Regions from separate parts of the Rhodococcus sp. P4_E4 genome, predicted to be linked through region 2. Evidence: riboswitches for the same ligand, from Rfam matches in the RefSeq annotation. Region 2 holds a riboswitch; each other region holds the start of a gene.
The links. Region 2 has a riboswitch for cobalamin ahead of AC1DVN_RS28555 (CbtB domain-containing protein). Riboswitches for the same ligand answer to the same signal wherever they lie in the genome.
Positions count from the first base shown of each region.

Region 1: linked by a shared signal. The riboswitch ahead of AC1DVN_RS03615 (ABC transporter substrate-binding protein) and the one ahead of AC1DVN_RS28555 (CbtB domain-containing protein) in region 2 are both predicted to bind cobalamin.
Region 3: linked by a shared signal. The riboswitch ahead of metE (5-methyltetrahydropteroyltriglutamate--homocysteine S-methyltransferase) and the one ahead of AC1DVN_RS28555 (CbtB domain-containing protein) in region 2 are both predicted to bind cobalamin.
Region 4: linked by a shared signal. The riboswitch ahead of cobN (cobaltochelatase subunit CobN) and the one ahead of AC1DVN_RS28555 (CbtB domain-containing protein) in region 2 are both predicted to bind cobalamin.

Region 1 is NZ_JBFUJB010000002.1:140,575-145,645, forward strand. It holds gene AC1DVN_RS03600 ((2Fe-2S)-binding protein) at 1-71, opposite strand, end outside; gene AC1DVN_RS03605 (ABC transporter ATP-binding protein) at 68-901, opposite strand; gene AC1DVN_RS03610 (FecCD family ABC transporter permease) at 898-1,938, opposite strand; gene AC1DVN_RS03615 (ABC transporter substrate-binding protein) at 1,935-2,930, opposite strand; cobalamin riboswitch at 3,047-3,194, opposite strand; gene AC1DVN_RS03620 (MMPL family transporter) at 3,264-5,071, shown strand, end outside.
Region 2 is NZ_JBFUJB010000031.1:48,391-53,461, forward strand. It holds gene AC1DVN_RS28535 (helix-turn-helix transcriptional regulator) at 1-1,434, shown strand, start outside; gene AC1DVN_RS28540 (HIT family protein) at 1,473-1,898, shown strand; gene AC1DVN_RS28545 (alpha/beta fold hydrolase) at 1,883-2,620, opposite strand; gene mhuD (mycobilin-forming heme oxygenase MhuD) at 2,666-2,974, shown strand; cobalamin riboswitch at 3,062-3,200, shown strand; gene AC1DVN_RS28555 (CbtB domain-containing protein) at 3,226-3,420, shown strand; gene AC1DVN_RS28560 (CbtA family protein) at 3,411-4,187, shown strand; partial or broken gene AC1DVN_RS28565 (NAD(P)-binding domain-containing protein) at 4,232-5,071, opposite strand, start outside.
Region 3 is NZ_JBFUJB010000001.1:127,914-132,984, forward strand. It holds gene AC1DVN_RS00625 (ABC transporter permease) at 1-4, shown strand, start outside; gene AC1DVN_RS00630 (sensor histidine kinase) at 5-1,129, shown strand; gene AC1DVN_RS00635 (response regulator transcription factor) at 1,126-1,755, shown strand; gene AC1DVN_RS00640 (helix-turn-helix domain-containing protein) at 1,976-2,413, shown strand; cobalamin riboswitch at 2,511-2,719, shown strand; gene metE (5-methyltetrahydropteroyltriglutamate--homocysteine S-methyltransferase) at 2,879-5,071, shown strand, end outside.
Region 4 is NZ_JBFUJB010000019.1:129,435-134,505, forward strand. It holds gene AC1DVN_RS20990 (precorrin-8X methylmutase) at 1-617, opposite strand, end outside; gene cobG (precorrin-3B synthase) at 637-1,779, opposite strand; cobalamin riboswitch at 1,831-1,963, shown strand; gene cobN (cobaltochelatase subunit CobN) at 2,003-5,071, shown strand, end outside.

The DNA.
Region 1 (5,071 bases), on a different contig from region 2:
GCGCTCAGGTTGTCGAAGAACGGCACCGCTAATGCCATACGGGCGTAGATCCCGGCTACCGATTCCGTCATGCCAGCCCCAATATCTCCATCCGCGGACGTACTCCGCGTTCGACTCGCGCCTTGATGCCGAAAACCTCGGCCAACAACGGCTCGTCCAACACCTCGACCGTAGACCCACACGCGCGGAGTTCACCTTCGGTGAGCACGGCAAGGTTGTCGCAGTACTCGACTGCCAACCGTAGATCGTGCATCGTGACCACAACCGCGAGCCCCGCCGACGCAAGTTCGGCGAGCAATTCCATCACGATCAACTGGTGACGAAGATCGAGATGATTGGTCGGCTCGTCCAGCAACAGAACCTTGGGCTGCTGAGCCAATGCGCGCGCTATCGAGACACGTTGCCGCTCACCACCCGACAGGGTGGACACGTCGCGTCCGGCAAGCTCGACCAAACCAACCTGCTCGATGCACCGGTCCACGATGGCGGTATCTCGCTCAGTGCTTCGGTCCAACCAGCTACGGTGCGGAGTTCGTCCGAGCGCGATCGATTCACGAACCGAAAGTCCTGCCGAGACAGTAGGTTCCTGGACGCTCGCCGAGATGGTTTTGGCGATGTCCTTACGCGAGAGCGTCGTCGAGTCGGCTTGATCGATCAGAACTGCGCCACCTGTCGGAGTCAAAGCGTTGTAGCAGCAGCGCAGCGCCGTCGTCTTGCCACTGCCGTTGGGTCCGACCAAGCCCAATATTTCACCGGACGTCACCGCGAAAGTGATGCCGCGCAGGACTTCGCGGTTGCCAAGCCGCGCCCGGGTCTCGACGAGTTCGAGCAGAGGCGCAGCTTCGGCGTCCTTCGGGAGTGTCTCTGTTCTGGCCTGTGTCACTGTTCTGGTCTGCGTCACTGTTCGAGCCTCCGATACTGCCGGTAAAGCATCCAGACGAAGATCGGTGCACCCACGAGGGCGGTGATCACTCCGACCGGAACTTCGGTGGATTGTGCCACCGAGCGCGCAGCGGTATCCGCGGCAACCATCGCGACGGCGCCCAGAAGGGCTGCAGCAGGGAGCAGTCGAATTGCTCTGGTGCCGACGATGAAACCGGCCAGATGTGGGATCAGGAGGCCAATGAATCCGATTCCACCGGCAACGCTGACTGCCGCGCCCGCCAGTACGGAGACCGCAAGCAAGGACAACACACGGAACCGCCGGACGTTCATACCGAGTGCAGCAGCCCCGTCGTCACCGGTCTGCAAGACGTCCATCCACCGCGAACTGAACAGAAGGGCTGTGCCGACGACGACCAGTGCGATCGTCGGGAAGATCAGCGTCGACCATCGCGCATCACCGAATCCGCCGGCAATCCAGTGCATCACCGACGTCACGTGCCGATCATCGGCCAACACCAGGATGCAAAAGGTGATGAGCGCCGAGAATATCTGGGCGAGCGCTACACCCACCAAAATGATCGCGGTCGGCTGCGGATACCGGCCGCCGATCAGCAGTGCGAGAAACAACGGGATCATCGCCCCGACGAATGCTGCGACCGGAATCGTGAAAACCCCGAGGAGGCCGGCGCCGAAACCCAGCACCGAGACGAGCACCACCATGAATCCCGCACCCGACGAAACTCCGAGCAGATACGGGTCGGCAAGAGGATTCCGTGTGACAGCCTGAGCAACAGCACCCGACATCGCCAAGGAAGCACCCACGACCGCAGCCGTGAGTGCACGTGGCAGGCGGGAGTCGATCACGATCGACTCCCGCGCCGCGGTCCACCACGTTTCGAAAGTCCCTGGCGCCAAACGGGCTCCGACTATCGCCCAGACGTCACCGACGGGAATGCGAACCGATCCCAAGGAGACGGCCAACCCCAGGACGATCGCCAAGGCGACCGCCAAGCCGACAAGTAGGGCGCCGTACCCGTAACGCGTGCGGGTCACTTCGCCGCGTCAGCGCCCGGATGGAAGGCCGTCGCGATGGTCTGTGCCGAACGCACCAACCGTGAACTCTCGAACAGGTCCGCGAGAGGAACCACGACGAACCGGTTCTGCTGCACAGCAGGGGTGGTCGCCATCAACGGCTGGGCGCGGAGGAAGTCGATCTTCTGCTCGGCGGTCTTGTCTCCGTAGTCGATGACCACGATCGCCTGGGGTGCACGCTCGGCAACAGCTTCCCACGATGCGTCGATGTAGGGCTTTGTCCCTTCGGCGAAGATGTTCGAGACGCCGGAGTATTCCGCGACCAATTGACCGACGCCGACTCCGCCGATAGTCGTCGGAACCTGGTCACCACTGTCGTAGAAGAAGGTCGGTACCGGCGCCGCGTCTCCGACCGAAGCGCGGACGGAATCGAGACCATCGCTGATCTCCTCTGCGACCTCGCGGGCGGAATCTTCGACGCCCAGGACTCGACCGAGTTGCGTGTAGTCGTTCTCGAGCAATCCGATGTCGGGGAAACCGGTGCCACAGTATTCCGAGAAGAGGAAGGTGTTGATTCCGCGCTCGCCGAAAGCGTCTCGGGAACGGCCTTGCTTCTCGTTGAAGGCACTGGTCATTCCTCCGACCACGAAGTCCGGATCGACGTCGAGGACCTGCTCCATGCTGGGGAACGTATCGGAGAGGCTGGGAATCTTGTTGAATACATCGGCGGTCTCCGCAGTTGGCGGGTTGTCGCTGTACGCCCGACCGACGATCCGGTCACCCGCACCGATTTCGATGAGCGCCTCGGTGACATGCCCGTTCAAAGACACGATGCGCTGCGGCGGCGAGTCGAAGGTCATCTCTCGATCGCAGTTGGTCACGGACACAGCCTGTGCGAAGGATTCCGCAGCAGACGCGGACTCTGATTCCTGGCCTTTGGAACAACCTGCCGAAACAAAGGCGACCGCGATGAGAACAGCGGCGGCGCGGGACGGGGAGAACTGAAGTGACACGGGGACCTCGTAAGGGCTCTGAGCCACGAATGAGAATCCGACAGACAACTCCGCCCGCACACTGATACTCGGCCAGAGCTCCTGCTGGACTTCCTTTTCGTAGACCACGACGAATGGATGTCGCACACCGCGCGGTGGGTAATCGGGCTTGCCGACGCTCGGTGACTACCGAGAATCGACCTACCGTTGCGGGTCAGCGCCGGATTCGGACCGGCTTCCCCCACACACGTGGCTTGCAAGTGCTTCGAGCAGTATGCATGACGTTTCCGATTCAAGACCAAACGCCCACTACAGTCGATCTGGCCAGACGCCCCCACACACCGGAGTTGATACATGACACGCTGGGCCCAAACCGTCGTCGCCCGGAAATGGTGGGTACTGAGCCTCGCGGTTCTGATAGTTCTCATCAGTGGGGTGTGGGGACTCGGAGTGTTCGGCAAGCTCAGCCAGGGCGGCTTCATCGATCCGGGCAGCGACTCCGCGAAGGTTGCGGACATCATCGAAGACAATCTCGGACCGCAGACCCCGGACATCATCGCGATCTACTCACCCACAGACGGTAAGACCCTCGACGACATCGGGCCGGCAGTGACGGCCGCCGTCGACCAGTTCAAAACGGAAGTGCCGACCGCGTCGGTGAAGTCGTATTGGGGAACGGACGCCGCGGCCAAGGCCAGTCTGCTCTCGAACGACGGATCCATGGCGGCCGTTGCGATCACGTTGGCACCGGACTCGGGCGTCACACCTGCTACTTTCGCCGATCTCTTGCCGAAGCTCGAAGTTGAAGGTGCCGAGGCACAATTCGCGGGTAACACCGTCGTCGGCGTCGCGTTCAACACCAAGCTGGAGAAAGACCTGGTGGTCGCCGAAGCCATCGCCATTCCGATCACTCTGGTGCTGCTGGTCTTCATCTTCGGCGGCGTCGTCGCTGCGGCGGTTCCGGTGTTCGTGGGTGTACTCAGTGTCTTGAGCGCCTTGGCGGTTCTGCGAGTCCTCACGCTGATCACCGATGTGTCTTCGTTCTCGATCAACGTCGCTTCTCTTCTCGGGTTGGGACTTGCAATCGACTACGGACTGTTCGTGGTCGGTCGGTTCCGTGAAGAACTGAATTCGGGCTCGGACCCGGGAGCGGCTGCGCAGCGGACAGTTCTGACCGCGGGTCGCACCGTCATGTTCTCGGGTCTGCTGCTGATCTGCGCGTTCAGCGGCATGCTCGTTTTCCCGCAGGCCGTCATCCGGTCTTTGGGTTTCGGTGCGATCGCAGCAGTACTGAGCGCGGCGGTTCTGTCGCTGACCGCTGTGCCTGCGCTGCTTGCCATTCTGGGGCATCGCATCAACGCCCTGACGTGGCGCAAGGATGCGGCGCAACGCGGCGAGGAACGCTCGCGCAAGTTCTGGGGCCGCGTCGTCACGTGGGTGATGAAGCGTCCGGTCGCGGTCTCGGTGACGATCGTGGCCGTGCTGCTCGTGATGGCCTCGCCGCTGCTCGGTGCCCGTTTGGGAGAACTCTCGTACACCGCACTCCCGGACAACGACCCCGCTCGCGTCGCAATGGACACGTTGGTCAACGACTTCCCGCAGACCGGCAACGGCGCGACGATGATCCTTCAGGCCGAGGACGGGAACACTCTCACCCCGGCCGAAGGTGCAGCGATCGCCGAGTCCGCCGGTCAGGTCGAGGGCATCGGTCAGGCGACCGTCGTCGCGAGCACCAATCAACTCATCGCGGTTCAGGCTCTCTACAGCGAGGGCTCTACGCCCCAATCACAGAGCACCGCAGTGACAGATCTGCGTGCGATCTCCGCTCCCGACGGAACAGTGCTGCTTGTCGGTGGCGGTCAAGCCATGGTCGACGACGGCAACAACGCCGTCCTGCACTGGTTGCCGGTGATGATCCTCATCATGGTCGGATCCACCTTGATCCTGTTGTTCCTCGCGTTCGGTTCGGTGGTCCTGCCCATCAAGGCGGTACTGATGGCCGCGCTGAGCCTCGCGACCACCTTCGGAGTCCTCACCTTCGTCTTCCAGGACGGTCACGGCGTCGAACTCCTCGGGGTCAGTCAAACTCCGCTGGAGGCGACGTTCGTCGTGCTCATCCTGGCGGTGGTGTTCGGATTGTCCACGGACTACGAGGTTTTCCT
Region 2 (5,071 bases):
GCCCTCCAACGGATTCCGGCGGAAGCTGCCGACAAGCACTCTGCCGTTCAGGCCGGGCGTGCCTTGTTCACGATGCATCCGAGCAAGCGATCCACGGTAATCGACTTGCTACCCGAATCGCCGGCCGAACTGTGGGAACTCGGCGCCCAACCCAGCGCGAAGGACGCCTTGAGCATCGCCTGCGTTCAATCGATCATGCTCAGGATGGCCGGTGAATACGGGCTCTCGGCAGAGACCACCAGGCGGCTGTCTCACCTCAGCCGCAGTGCGCTGGAAAACAATCCGGAAGCGGTCAGCGCACAACTCCCCCTGATGCGACTTCAATGGGCGATCAATTTTCAATTGAGCGGCAGGTTCACCGAATCCACGATCAAGGCTCGAATGGCATACAACGGCGCCCTGTCTCACGGAGTCGACTTCATCGCTCGCAACTCTGCGGGTAGTGCCGCCCTGAATTGGGCTTTGGCAGGTGAGCCGCGGCAGGCCAGACACTGGTTCGAACTCGAACAGAAGCATCCTGACCCCGGGGGTTGGCTCGAACCTGTAGTCAAGATCGCCGGCTTGACGGCACGGGCTCTCGCCGCTCTCGACACACTCGACTTCGGTGACGCACGTATCGCACTGACCGACCTCGGCGTTCCGTCTGACACCGAGGAGCTATGGGCGTTCGTCGTCTATGCGCACAGCCAATTCGCCCTGACTCAGAGCAGTGCATCTTCCGCTCTGTCCTTGCTCCACAACGCGATTGGAGTGCATTCCAAGCAGTACACGGCCACGTCTTTCGCGCTTCCTCTGCTGCAATCCGCAGAAATCGATCTCCTGCTCGCACTCGGCGAGGGAAACAAGGCGACGGCTCTGGCCAAGGAAATTGCCGATCCTGCAGCCAACCCGTGGACGCTCGCGTCGGTGGCGCGTTTACGTCAGCGAATCGGCCAGAACGAGGCCGCTGTGGCGCTGTGCCATCAGTTCGACTGGTCTGGCGAATCCTATCCGCGGGCACAGATGGAATCGCTTCTGGTGCAAGCGGTTGCACACTCCGAGCTGGGTGAGCCACGCCTCGCCTCTCAGGAGTGGTCCAGAGCGTGCAGTATCGCGGACCAAACCGGACTTCTGCGTCCGTTCGCGACCATTGGATCGGCGGACGTCGAGAAACTCGAATCGATGGCAGTAACAAAATCGCGTGCACTCGCCGAGTTCTCGAAAAGGGCTCCTGCGGAATCATTTCCGGGATTCGTACGTATCGTGGAGCTGACCGAACGCGAACAGAAGGTCCTCTCACTCCTGGCGCTCGGCATGGGGTCGGCCGCGATGGCCGACAAACTGTACGTGTCCGTCAACACCGTCAAGACTCAACTGCGCACTCTCTACAAGAAGCTCGACGTACACAATCGAAACGAAGCGATCACGAAGGCACGTCAGCTGCGCCTGCTGTAGTCCCGGGTCGGATCTGATTCGGACTACATTCTGTAGGCATGAGCACCGATACCTGTGTCTTCTGCAAGATCGTCGCGCTGACCGAGCCGGCGATTCTCGTCCACGAGAGCGAGACGACTCTTGCATTTCTCGACGCCCGACCGGTGAGTCGCGGACACACCCTGGTGGTCCCCAAGCGTCATGCAGAAAACCTCGATGCTCTCGAAAGCCACGAGGGCGCAGAGATGTTCCGCGTCGGCACGCTCATCGCCGGAGCTCTACGCCGCTGCGACATCGCCGCTGACGGAGTCAACTTTCTCGTCAACGACGGGCGTGCCGCGGGCCAAACCGTGTTTCACTCGCACCTCCACGTCGTCCCCCGCCATCGCGGCGACAAGGCGAAGTTCGCTGCCGGACTCCTGGCCAGGCGAGCCGTCGAACTGGAGCAGGTGGGCGCGTCGATCCGCAGTCAGCTCACCGTCTGAAGGAATTCCGTCACCACTTCGCGATAGCGCTGCGGTTGATCGTCGTGAACCAGGTGGCCTGCGTCGGCAATACGTACGTACCGAGTTCCCGGCCTCTCGGCCATCTCTCGCATCTGTCCCTCGGGGGTGATGGTGAACTCTCCCTCGATCAGCAAGGTCGGCACGTCGATCGCCTTCCACTGATCCCAGAAATGCCTCGTGCCCCACTCCTCCGAGATGTCGCGGAAGGTCGACACCTCGCCGTGCAGGTACCACCCGTCGTCGCGGCGGTCGAAAGAGTCGAGAAAGTACTGGCCGGCGACGGGCCCGAAGAATTCCTTCATCGCGTCCTCGGAAGCAAACGGCTGCGGCCACGCCGAGATCATCTGAGCCCAATCCGCGGCGGTGCGTCCGCGAAAATCCGGAGCCATGTCTTCGAGGACCAGTGCACAAACCTTTTCGGGATGCGATGCGGCGAAGCACCACGCGTGCAGAGCCCCCATCGAATGGCCGATCACGATCATCGGCTCCTCGATGGACGCAACGGCAGATGCCAGGTCGTCGACGAATGCCTCGGTGGTCAGCTCTGACGGCGCGGGCCGGCCGTGACCGGCGGCGTCGAACGTGTAGACGTGGCCGAACTCGCGGATCCACGGCACCTGGCGTCGCCACGTCCTCGAGCTGCCCATGAGGCCGTGCAACAACAGAATCGGTTGTCCTGTTCCACCTTCGTCATGCAACACGAGTGTCACGGTACGCGGTGAAGGTGCGCGGGTAATGTCGCTTGCATGGCAGTCGTGAAGATCAATGCAATCGAGGTCCCCGAGGGCGCCGGCCCCGAACTGGAGAAGCGCTTCGCAGCACGCGCTCATGCAGTCGAGAACTCCCCGGGCTTTCTCGGATTCCAACTCCTCCGCCCCACCGCAGGTGAGAGCCGCTACTTCGTGGTGACGCAGTGGGAGTCCGAGCAGGCGTTCGCCGATTGGCGTGACGGCCCTGCCCGCGAAGCCCATTCCGGCGAGCGTGCGAAGCCCGTCGCTTCGGGTGCGTCGTTGCTCGAGTTCGAAGTTGTTCTGGACGTCGCCGCAAAGAGCTGATCTAGAACGATTGTGCCCGCCTTGGCGGGCACAATCGACGGTCATCTCGGCTTACGCGTTGACACGGTGCGGGCAGTAGTGCAAAAGTTCGCATGTAAACGCGATGGTCCGACAGGAATCCGGTGAAAGCCCGGAGCGGTCGCGCCACTGTAATTCGAGGTGAAGTGCCTTTTTCGGCACGACTATTTCGACAGCCAGACACTTCGGCCATCGCATGGACCTAGGGGACGCGAAAATCCCAGGAGGCTTCGATGGCTCTCGCCTATTCTCCCGATACGTCGATCGATTCGACTCGTCTTGCTTTCCTCGCCGCTGCAGTAGTTCTGTTCGCGATGCTCGCTCTCTACCTGGTCGGATTCGACCAGGGCGCTATCTCTCGCACCGGCATGTACATGCATGAATTGATGCACGACGGTCGACACTTGATGGGCCTGCCGTGCCACTAGTCGACAATTTCACGAAGCTTCTCATTCGTGGTTTGTTGGCTGGTTTGATCGCAGGCATCCTTGCCGGCGGAGTTGCATTCGTGCTGGGTGAACCGCACGTCAATGCCGCCATTGCGATCGAAGAAGCCAACAGCGCCACCGGTGAGGTTGCCGGCGAAGCCGCTGGGCATTCGCACGGTGACGAAGAAGAACCACTGGTGAGCCGCGACGGGCAGCGCGCCGGGCTGTTCCTGGCCACAGCGCTGGCCGGACTGGCACTCGGGGCGATCTTCTCGGTCGTTGCCAATTACGCTCGACGACTCACCGGAATGTCCGGGCCGTTGTTGGCGATCACCATCGCCGTCGGTGGTTGGCTGGCCATCGAGGCCGTGCCCTTCTTCAAGTACCCGGCCAATCCGCCGGCCGTCGGAGATCCCGACACCATCAACCAGCGCACACTGCTGTGGCTGGCCGCCGTGATTCTCGGGCTACTGTCCGTCACCGCGGCAGCAGCGGCGGCAAAGGCAGTTTCCGGGCACGAGTTCCTCAGCGTGCGCATCGCTGCTCCGGTGGCTGCGTTCCTGGTGATCGCCACGATCGGTTACGTCTCGCTTCCCGGCATCAACGAGGTGGGCGAGGACTTCCCGGCAACTCTGCTGTGGGAGTTCCGACTTTCCTCGCTCGCTACGCAGGCGACGCTCTGGCTCGTACTCGGGTTGGCATTCGCCTTCCTCACCGAGCGCGCGACCAAGAACACCGAAGTAGCAAAGAAGTACGCCCTTCGCTGAACCTGCTGTGCGCCTTTATTAACCGCGGGCGGTTAATAAAGGAACGCCAAGTACAGCGAGTAGTGGCGCGACTGGTGCAGATTGCCTCCGTGGAACCACAGCGCTTCCTGCTGCGTCGGCTTCCACATGTTGCGCTGCTCGCCTTCCCACGGTCCCGGATCCTTGGTGGTATTCGAGCCCAGGCCCCACACCTTGCCGACCTTGTCGGCGGTGTCCTGACCGATCAGATCCGCCACCCAGCCGTTCATCGAGCCGTAGCCGGTCGCGTAGACCACCACGTCGGCAGGCAATTCCGTACCGTCTTCGAGGATCACGCTGTTCTCGGTCAGCTCACGAATGTTGCCGTGCGCGAGCTTGATGTCTCCATTGGCAACCAGTTCGGCCGCGCCGACGTCGATGTAGTACCCCGAACCGCGGCGTAGGTACTTCATGAACAGACCTGAACCGTCGTCGCCCCAGTCGTGCTCGAAGCCCGCCTTCTCGAGGCGATCGTAGAAATCCTTGTCGCGCTCACGGATTGCGTCGTACACCGGGATCTGGAACTCGTGCATGATCCGGTACGGCAGCGAACCGAACGTGAGGTCCGCCTTGTGTGTCGTCATGCCCGCGGCCAGTGCTCGCTCCGAGTACAGATCGCCCAAGCCCAAATCCATCAGCGAATCCGACTTCACGATGTGCGTCGAGCTGCGTTGCACCATCGTGACGTCGATGCCGTTCTCCCACAGTGCGCCGCAGATGTCGTGCGAGGAGTTATTGGCCCCGATCACGACGACCTTCTTGCCCACGTACTGATCCGGGCCGGGGTGCTTGCTCGAGTGGTGCTGATCGCCGAGGAACTTGTCCTGCCCGGGGAACGTCGGAACGTTGGCCTTGCCGGACATACC
Region 3 (5,071 bases), on a different contig from region 2:
GTAGTTGTCGCAAACGACTGACCGAGAAGATTCCGTCGCGCTCCCGCGGCGGAATCGTTTCGGCGTTCTCTTCGCGGCGGTCTGGATGGTATTTCTCGGCGGGCCGCTGATCGAGGGATGGAATCTGCGCGACGAACTGCGCGGCTGGACAGGGATTCTCGCGACGGTCGCCTTCGGTGCGCTCTATCTCTACACGTTCGCCACAACGCAGCAGCGGCGTCGAATGACAATGACTCGGCCGACGATTCGCGAAGCTGCACTGGCTTTGGCCGCCTTGACCGCGTTGGCCGCCGTGATGATCGTCAGCGTCGGGCCGACTGGTTTGGCAGCCGCACCGTATCTCGCGGTGACAGCGGTGACGCTGCTGCCGACCGTCGCGGGCGGCATTCTCGCCTTGGTGTTCGCGGCCTCCGTGGAGATAGTCAGCCTCTCGTCCGGGTGGGGGAACTACTCCGGACTCTCGCTCGGAGTCTGCGCGGCCGCATTCGCGACCTGGGGCATCATGTCCCTGATCAGCCGCAACTTCGCCATGCTCCATGAACGCGAAGAGCAGGAGCAGCGGGCAATCATGGAGGAGCGAACGAGGATGGCGCGCGATCTGCACGACATCCTCGGACACTCGCTGACCGTCATCACGATCAAAGCCGAACTGGCCAATCGCCTACTCGATGTCGATATCGAACGTGCGCGCAACGAACTCGACGACCTCGAAAGACTTTCGCGTGACGCGTTGGCAGACGTGCGCTCGGCCGTCGAAGGATTTCGTGGGATTTCTCTTCCCGTCGAAATAGCCCGAGCACGAGAGGCATTGCGTGCGGCTGGTATCGAGGACGAGGTGCCGAGCAGTACCGACATGGTTCCCACGCGTCTTCGCGAACTCTTTGCATGGACGATCCGTGAGGGCGTCACCAACGTCGTTCGACACAGCGGTGCGACCCACTGCCGGATCACGGTCGACGAAAAAAGTGCGTCGGTCGTCGACGACGGGCAAGGGGCCGGGTCGACGTCTTCCGGCAACGGTCTGATCGGATTACGCGAGCGCGCCGGAGCGTCGGGCGCACGAGTGATCATCACTCATCCCCAGCCGCAGGGGTTTGCACTTCAGGTAGTCGAACAGGAGACAGAGTGAACAGCCAGGGCGATCGAGCAACCATACGGCTGCTCTTGGCGGACGACCAGGCGCTCGTGCGAGGAGCGTTGGCCGCACTACTCGATCTGGAATCCGACCTCTCCGTGGTGGCCGAGGTCGGTCGCGGCGACGAGGTTGTGGCCGCTGTTCTCGAACACCGCCCGGATGTCGCGCTTCTGGACGTCGAGATGCCCGGCATGGACGGAATCGCCGCGACGGCGGCCCTTCGCGAGGCAGCACCCGACACCCGAGTCCTGATCGTCACCACGTTCGGACGTCCCGGATTTCTTCGCAAAGCCCTGCACGCCGGGGCCGGCGGGTTCGTCGTCAAGGACACACCCGCCAGGCAGTTGGCCGACGCAGTCAGGCGTGTCCACGCCGGACTGCGCGTCGTCGATCCCACCCTTGCGGCCGACAGCCTCGTCAGCGGCGAGTCGCCTCTGACGGAGCGTGAGACCCAAGTACTGCGCGCCGCTCACGACGGCGCACCCGTGGCAGCCATCGCAGGGGCGCTCTTCTTGTCCGCAGGGACGGTTCGAAATCATCTGTCATCCGCAATGGGTAAGACGGGTGCGTCGACGCGCGCGGAAGCCGTCAGAATCGCCGAGTCGAACGGCTGGCTCTGATCCGCGTGGCCGGAATCCACTTCCCCGGCAAATAGTTCGCGGTTCGATTCTTGACGGCGATTTGTCCAGATCACTCAAAGTAGGGACCTTCTACCCTAGGGATTTTCCCTGCAAACGACCCCCTTCGCGAGAATCCAAAACAGCTAATCGTTCGATAACTGGCTATGATGCAGTTAATTGAATCGACGGAGCCTGTGTGTAACGGGGGAAGGGACGTCTCATGTCGAACCAGTTCAACGATCGCTTGAACTCGCTGTTCGAGACTGCCGACTTTCACGTCACCAACGCGATGGTCGTTCGCGGCATGACCGAGTTCGGCTGCCGCATCTCGACGCCGTACCTGTCCCAACTGCGCACCGGCGTCCGAACCAACCCGTCACCCGAAGTGGTTGCCGCCCTCGCCCACTTCTTCAACGTCCATCCGGACTACTTCTACGCCCCGTCCGATCAAACTCCGCCCGCGATCTCGGGCGGCGAGGCGGACCTCTCTCTCCTCGAACAGCTGCACAACGTGCGCCTACGAAACCTCACCTCTCGCGTCGTCGATCTATCGCCGTCTTCGCAGGATCTGCTTGTCGAAATGGCGGAGAATCTACGTTCCTCCGAGAATCTTCCGCGCGTACCACCGGACTCGAATTCCTACATGTCACGCGCGTAGCGCCCTTCGCCGACTCTCCTTGACTGCTCAGGGAGGGTTGGCCTTATGCTGGTCGATGCAGCTGGTTCGCCCGGCGCGGTCATGAGGAGCCCCGAAGACCGTTCCCGGCGTCGAAGCCCCGTCAGCGCAAGCTGTCGGAGTGAGAGGGAACCCGGTGAAAATCCGGGACTGTCCCGCAGCGGTAAGCAGGAACGACCGCCGTTTATGTGCACTGGGCATCCGCCTGGGAAGCGACGGCCAGTAGGTTCGATCCAACTCGATCGAGTGCCCGCGAGTCCGAAGACCTGCCGACTGTGTCGGGCACGCCGTGCCCGACGGTCCACCGCCTCGTGGAATGGGCGTGTAGATCTCCATCGGACCTCGTGTGCGGTGCGGGCAGTACTGTCCGCCGAAACTCGAGGTCTCGTGAGGTGTACCCGTCTGCCGGCAGTGGCCATCAATGCATTGGCAATCTGGAGAAACTCCGTGACAACAACATTCACTTCGACCGTGCTGGGCTCACCGCGCATCGGTCCTCATCGAGAACTCAAGCGGGCAACCGAAAGCTACTGGGCAGGGCGCATCGACGCCGACGCCCTGCAGGCTGTCGCCCGTGACCTCCGTCGGCAGGGCTTGGCCGACCTCCGTGACCTGGGCCTCGACTCCGTCCCGGTCAATACCTTCTCCTTCTACGACCAGATGCTCGACACCGCAGTTCTTCTCGGCGCGCTGCCCGACCGCGTCGCGTCGGTCGCCGATCCGTTGGACCGCTACTTTGCCGCTGCCCGTGGGACGGACACCATCGCGCCGCTCGAAATGACGAAGTGGTTCGACACCAACTACCACTACCTGGTGCCGGAGATCTCGCCGTCCACCACGTTCGCACTCGACCCGTCCAAGGTCTTGTCCGAACTGGCAGAAGCACTTTCCGACGGCATTGCAGCCCGCCCGGTCGTCATCGGACCGGTCACCTTCCTGCTGCTCTCGAAGGCTGTCGGCACAGACGAGCCGCTGCTCTCGCGGCTCGACGAACTACTCCCCCTCTACGCGGATCTACTCGGGCGGCTCGCGAAGGCCGGTGCGAGCTGGGTTCAGCTCGACGAACCGGCCCTCGTGGGCGATCGCACCGATGAGGAAATCGAAGCGGCACGCGCTGCGTACGAACAGCTTTCAGCGCTGTCCGAGCGGCCGTCGATCCTGTTGGCGTCGTACTTCGGTTCGCTGCGTGACGCGTTGCCCGCGCTTGCGTCCACCGGCGTCGAAGGATTTGCCGTCGACCTGGTGGCCGGTCAGGATTCGATCGGCTCCGTACCTGACCTCGCCCGCAAACTAATCGTCGCCGGAGTGGTCGACGGACGAAACATCTGGCGGTCCGATCTGGACTCGGCACTGAGCACTTTGGGTGCCTTGCTCGGCAGCGTCGACACGCTTGCCGTCTCCACGTCGTGCTCCCTGCTGCACGTTCCGTACACACTCGACGCTGAGTCCGATGTCGACAAGGCCCTGCGCTCGTGGCTTGCGTTCGGCACCGAGAAGGTCAAGGAAGTAGTAACTCTTGCAACCGCTCTCGCACAGGGCAGAGAGTCGGTGGAGGACGAGTTCGCTCTGGCACGAGCGGCCGCGTCGACCCGCAAGGACGATCGCAGACTCAATGATGCGAGTGTTCGGGGACGCCTGGACGCGGTGCTGAACTCGGCGACCGGTCGCGCGCCCGCCGCCGAACGTCGCGCTGCCCAGGACGAGCTGCTTTCTCTGCCGCCGCTGCCCACGACGACCATCGGTTCGTACCCGCAAACCTCGAAGATCCGCATCGCTCGCGCAGCACTGCGCAAGGGCGAGATCGACGAAGCCGAGTACGTCAACCGTATGCGCGCCGAAATTGCCGAAGTTGTTGCGCTCCAGGAAAAGCTGGACCTGGACGTGCTTGTTCACGGTGAGCCGGAACGCAACGACATGGTCCAGTACTTCGCGGAGCAGTTGGACGGATTCTTCGCCACCGCCAACGGTTGGGTCCAGTCGTACGGCACCCGCTGCGTGCGTCCGCCGATTCTGTACGGCGACGTCTCGCGCCCGAAGCAGATGACCGTCGACTGGATCACGTACGCACAGTCCCTGACCGACAAGCCGGTCAAGGGCATGCTCACCGGACCAGTCACCATTCTGGCCTGGTCGTTCGTCCGCGACGACCAACCCCTCGCCGACTCGGCAAATCAAGTCGCACTGGCCATTCGAGACGAGACCGTCGACCTGCAGGCCGCCGGAATCGGAATCATCCAGGTCGACGAACCGGCTCTGCGAGAACTACTCCCACTGCGTGCCGAGGATCAGCGCGCCTACCTGGACTGGTCGGTCGGCGCCTTCCGGTTGGCCACCTCGGGCGTCGCGGATTCCACCGCGATCCACACGCACCTGTGCTACTCCGAGTTCGGAGCGGTGATCGGCGCCATCGCCGGCCTCGACGCGGACGTCACGTCCATCGAGGCGGCACGCTCACACATGGAGGTCCTCGACGATCTCAGTTCGGTCGGGTTCGATCTCGGCGTCGGCCCCGGTGTCTACGACATCCACTCGCCGCGGGTGCCGAGCGTCGACGAGATCGCGGAGTCGCTACGCGAAGCACTCAAAGCTGTTCCGGTCGAACGATTGTGGGTCAATCCGGACTGCGGATTGAAGACACGG
Region 4 (5,071 bases), on a different contig from region 2:
TCGCTCGCAATCGCATTGACGACGGCCGCGGTGATCGCGCTGCCGCCGCGTCGGCCGCGGAGCACGAGATGATCGATCCCGCTGGCGTGTTCGATGAGGGCTTCCTTCGACTCGGCAGCGCCGATGAAGCCGACCGGACCTCCGACGATGGCGGCCGGACGGGGCGCGCCGGCTTCGATGAGGTTCAGGAGATGGAACAGTGCGGTGGGTGCGTTTCCGATCGCGACAACAGCGCCCTCGAGCTTGGCTCCCCACAGTTCGAGAGCAGCCGCCGAGCGAGTGTTGTCGATGGTCGACGCCAGCACGGGAACCCGCGGATCGCCGAGGGTGCAGATTACGTCGTTACCGGCGGGCAGACGCTTGCGCGTGATGCCGGCAGCCACCATCTGGGCGTCGCAGAAAATCGGCGCGCCGTCGCGCAGAGCTGCGCGCGCAGCCGAGACGACACCGGGTGTGAAGGCGACGTCGTCGACGAGATCGACCTGGCCACTTGCATGAATCATGCGCACTACAGCTTGCGAGACATCCGCCGGGAAACGGCTCAGGTCGGCTTCGGCCCGAATGGTGGCAAAGGACTGGCGATAGATTTCCGCGCCGTCACGGATGTACTCGATCATGTGCCACACGATAGAGGCATCACCGATCGGCCGGATTCACCCGGTAACCGTCACCCGTCGCAATCACATCCGCTACGTCCCCGCGGGGACGTCCGCAGCTGCGGTCGCACCCGGCCCAGTGCTGGCGCCCGACGACGGGCAGTTCTGCCTGCTCGACGGCGGTGATTGCGTCGGTGCGCACATCGGCGAGCGACTTCTCGCATCCCGGGCTTCCGGTGCAGGCGGTGACGTCGAGCCACGGTGAGTTCTCGTCGAAGATCAACCCCATCGGCGCCAACACCCGGACTACCTGCTCGGCAGCCCATTCGTCGAGGTCGAAGATGTGCACCGATCGCCACGGCGTCACGACAACGGGCTTGTCGACGGCGGCCAGGAACTCGGCCAGCCGAGCGTCGAGCAGCCCGAATCGCAAGCCTCCGCCCAGGGCTACGGTCCCGTCGCGCTGCTCGAGCCAGCCGATGGTGGGCCGTGCATCCGGCGTGAGGTCCGCAGCACCGGTGGACTCGGCGCTCAGACCCAGCTGCTCGAGGGTGCGTTCGATTCCGTCCGGAACCTCGGCCAGGCGCCAGTGCTTGTCGCGGACGTCGAGGAATGATCGAGCCACCTCGAGGAGCAATTCGACGGCGTCGTCCGCCTGGACGAGATGAGTGGTGTGGTGACCGGCGAGCACCAGTGAATGCTCGGTGGCGCTGCGCGCATGGAGTCCGAAATCGCCCCGTAGCCCGGTGATGTCTCCGCGCCCGTCGTCGAGGGTGAACAGGGTTCGCCCTGGCAGATCCGCCAATGCGTGATCCGCTTGGATCGCCGAATCGAGACGGTGGACCAGTTCACGAATGTCGGCGACGCCCCCGATACGGCCGGACAGTGGGGACGCGAGGATGTTGCGCACTCGCTCGTGCGTCGCGGACGGCAGCAGGCCGGCCGACGCGATTCGCGCCGCGAAGGCTTCGGGATCCGAGACCGAGCGCAGTTGGACGTTGCCCCTCGAAGTGAGTTCCATCTGCCCGTTGCCGAGATCGCGCGCTGCGTCGGCGAGCGTCTGCAATTGGACCGGGGTGAGGAGTCCGCCGGGTAGGCGCACGCGTGCCAGTGCGCCGTCGGCGGCGTGGTGAACTTGCAGTGCACCCGGGCACGCGTCTGGCTGTGAACGGTCCGTGGGCATGGCTCCAGGGTACGACCTGTCATGAGTGCCTTCTGCGGACCGGTAGCATCACCACCACCAGTGACGGCAGTTGAGGAAACCGGTGAAAGTCCGGTGCGGTCGCGCCACTGTGAGTGTTGCTCGAGCGGGACGTGTTTCCGCTCGGAAACACGAGTCAGACCCTCAACCGCCGTCGATGACAGATCTGTGCCACGGGGCGCGAAACCCCAGGAAGGCTTCACCCGTGATTCTTCTGCTCTCCACGTCCGATACCGATCTGCTGAGCGCCCGCGCCAGCCAGGAAGCCGGCGACGGCGTCTCCTATCGCTGGGCCAACCCCTCACGCTTGCTGGTCTCGGAGGACTTGCCGCCCTTGCTCGACGGCGTCGACCTCGTGATCGTTCGTATCCTCGGCAGCCGTCGTAGTTGGGAAGACGGCTTGGAGATGGTCCTCGCCTCCGGACTCCCCGTAGTCGTTCTCGGCGGCGAGCACGCGCCGGATGCCGACCTCATGGAGTGCTCGACGGTCTCCGCCGGTGTTGCTGCCGAGGCGCACAACTACCTGGCTGAGGGTGGCACGCAGAATCTGGCACAGCTGCACCACTTCCTCTCCGACACCGTCCTGCTCACCGGTCACGGTTTCGAGCCGCCGGCTCACCTGCCTTCCTGGGGAATCGCTGATTTCGCGCCCGATCTCGACGCGGCGAGCGGTCCGGTCATCGCAGTTCTGTACTACCGCGCCCAGCACCTGGCCGGAAACACCCGGTACATCCAGGCCTTGTGCGACGCGGTCGCCGAGGCCGGTGGCACTGCGCTGCCGATCTACTGCGCATCTCTGCGAACCGCAGAAGCCGAACTTCTGAGCACGCTCCGCCGCGCCGACGCCATGGTCGTGACAGTTCTTGCTGCCGGCGGCACCAAGCCCGCCACCGCGTCCGCTGGTGGGGACGACGAAGCCTGGGACGTCGCCGCACTCGCTGCACTCGACGTCCCGATCCTGCAGGGGCTGTGCCTGACCAGTAGCCGCGCCACCTGGGACGAGAACGACGACGGACTGTCGCCTCTCGACGTCGCGACGCAGGTCGCGGTGCCGGAGTTCGACGGTCGCATCATCACCGTCCCGTTCTCCTTCAAGGAAATCGACTCCGACGGGCTGTCCACGTACGTCCCCGATGCCGAGCGCGCTGCCCGTGTCGCCGGTATCGCCGTCCGTCACGGCAAGCTTCGCCACATTCCGACCACCCAGCGTCGCGTTGCTCTGATGCTCTCGGCGTACCCGACCAAGCACGCCCGTATCGGCAACGCCGTCGGCCTCGACACTCCGGCGAGCGCAATCGATCTGCTCACCGAAATGCGTTCTGCCGGTTACGACCTCGGTCCGGTCGACGGCCCTGACGCAGTTCCCGGCCTGGCAGCCAAGGACGGCGATGCGCTGATCCACGCCCTGATCGCGGCCGGCGGACAGGATCCCGACTGGCTTACCGCCGAGCAGCTCGAGGGCAATCCGATCCGCATCTCGGCAGCGAAGTACCGCGACTGGTTCGCCACCCTGCCCGAGGAACTGCGCAGCGGAGTCGAAGAACACTGGGGCACAGCGCCCGGCGAGTTGTACGTCGATCGCTCGCAGGATCCGGACGGCGAAATCGTCATCGCGGCACTGCGATTCAACAACATCGTCCTCATGGTTCAGCCGCCGCGGGGATTCGGTGAAAAGCCTGTCGCGATCTACCACGACCCGGATCTGCCGCCGAGCCACCACTACCTCGCGGCCTACCGCTGGATCGCTGCCACCCCGGACAACGGCGGATTCGGCGCCGACGCCGTTGTGCACCTCGGCAAGCACGGCAACCTCGAATGGTTGCCGGGCAAGACGCTCGGCATGTCCAGCAACTGCGGCACCGACGCAGCGCTCGGCGACCTGCCGCTGATCTACCCGTTCCTGGTCAACGACCCGGGCGAGGGAACACAGGCCAAGCGTCGTGCTCACGCGACGCTCGTCGATCACCTGATCCCGCCGATGGCCCGTGCCGAAAGCTACGGCGACATCTCCCGCCTCGAGCAACTGCTCGACGAGCACTCCAACATTTCCGCACTCGATCCGTCCAAGCTCCCGGCTATTCGCCAGCAGATCTGGACACTGATGCGTGCCGCCAAGATGGACCACGACCTCGGCCTCGCCGAGCGGCCTGAAGAAGACGTGTTCGACGACATGCTCCTGCACGTCGACGGTTGGCTGTGCGAGATCAAGGACGTCCAGATCCGCGACGGTCTGCACATTCTCGGCCGTGCACCCCAGGGCGACGCCGAAATCGAACTGGTCCTCGCCATGCTGCGTGCCCGTCAGATGTGGGGCGGCGAACAGAGCGTCCCCGGTTTGCGTGAAGCACTCGGGCTCAGCGAAGACGGCGACGAGTCGCGCAGCCGTGTCGACGACGTCGAGGAAAAGGCGCACGCACTGGTTCGCGGCATGTACGACGCCGATTGGAACCCCGCTGCGGCAGAACAACTCAGCGACGACGAGACCGTCGTGAAGATCCTGCAGTTCGCGGCCACCGAAGTGGTTCCGCGTCTGCGGCAGACGGACAACGAGATCAAGCAGGTCCTGCACGCGCTCGACGGCGGATTCATCGCCGCGGGTCCGAGCGGTTCGCCGCTGCGCGGCCTGATCAACGTTCTTCCCACTGGTCGTAACTTCTACTCCGTCGACCCCAAGGCAGTTCCTTCACGCCTGGCGTGGGAGACCGGTCAGGCGATGGCCGAGTCGCTCGCCGCTCGCTATCTCGCCGATCACGGCGAGTACCCGCGCTCGGTGGGTCTGTCGGTGTGGGGAACCGCCGCAATGCGTACCTCCGGCGACGACATCGCCGAAGTGTTCGCGCTCCTCGGTGTTCGCCCCGTCTGGGACGAAGCAAGCCGACGCGTCGTCAACCTCGAAGTCATCGATCTCGAAGAACTCGGCCGCCCGCGCATCGACGTCACCGTCCGCATCTCCGGATTCTTCCGTGATGCGTTCCCGCACGTGCTCGCACTGCTCGACGACGCCGTTCAGCTGGTCGCGGCACTGGACGAGACGGACGAGCAGAACTACGTGCGCGCCCACGCACAGGCCGACCTTGCCGAGCACGGCGACGCCAGGCGTGCGACCACCCGTATCTTCGGTTCGAAGCCCGGAACCTACGGCGCCGGACTGCTGCAACTCATCGACTCCAAGACCTGGCGCGGTGACGACGACCTCGCCGAGGTGTACACCAACTGGGGCGGCTTCGCGTACGGCCGTGGGCTCGACGGAATCCCGGCAGCCGACGACATGCGC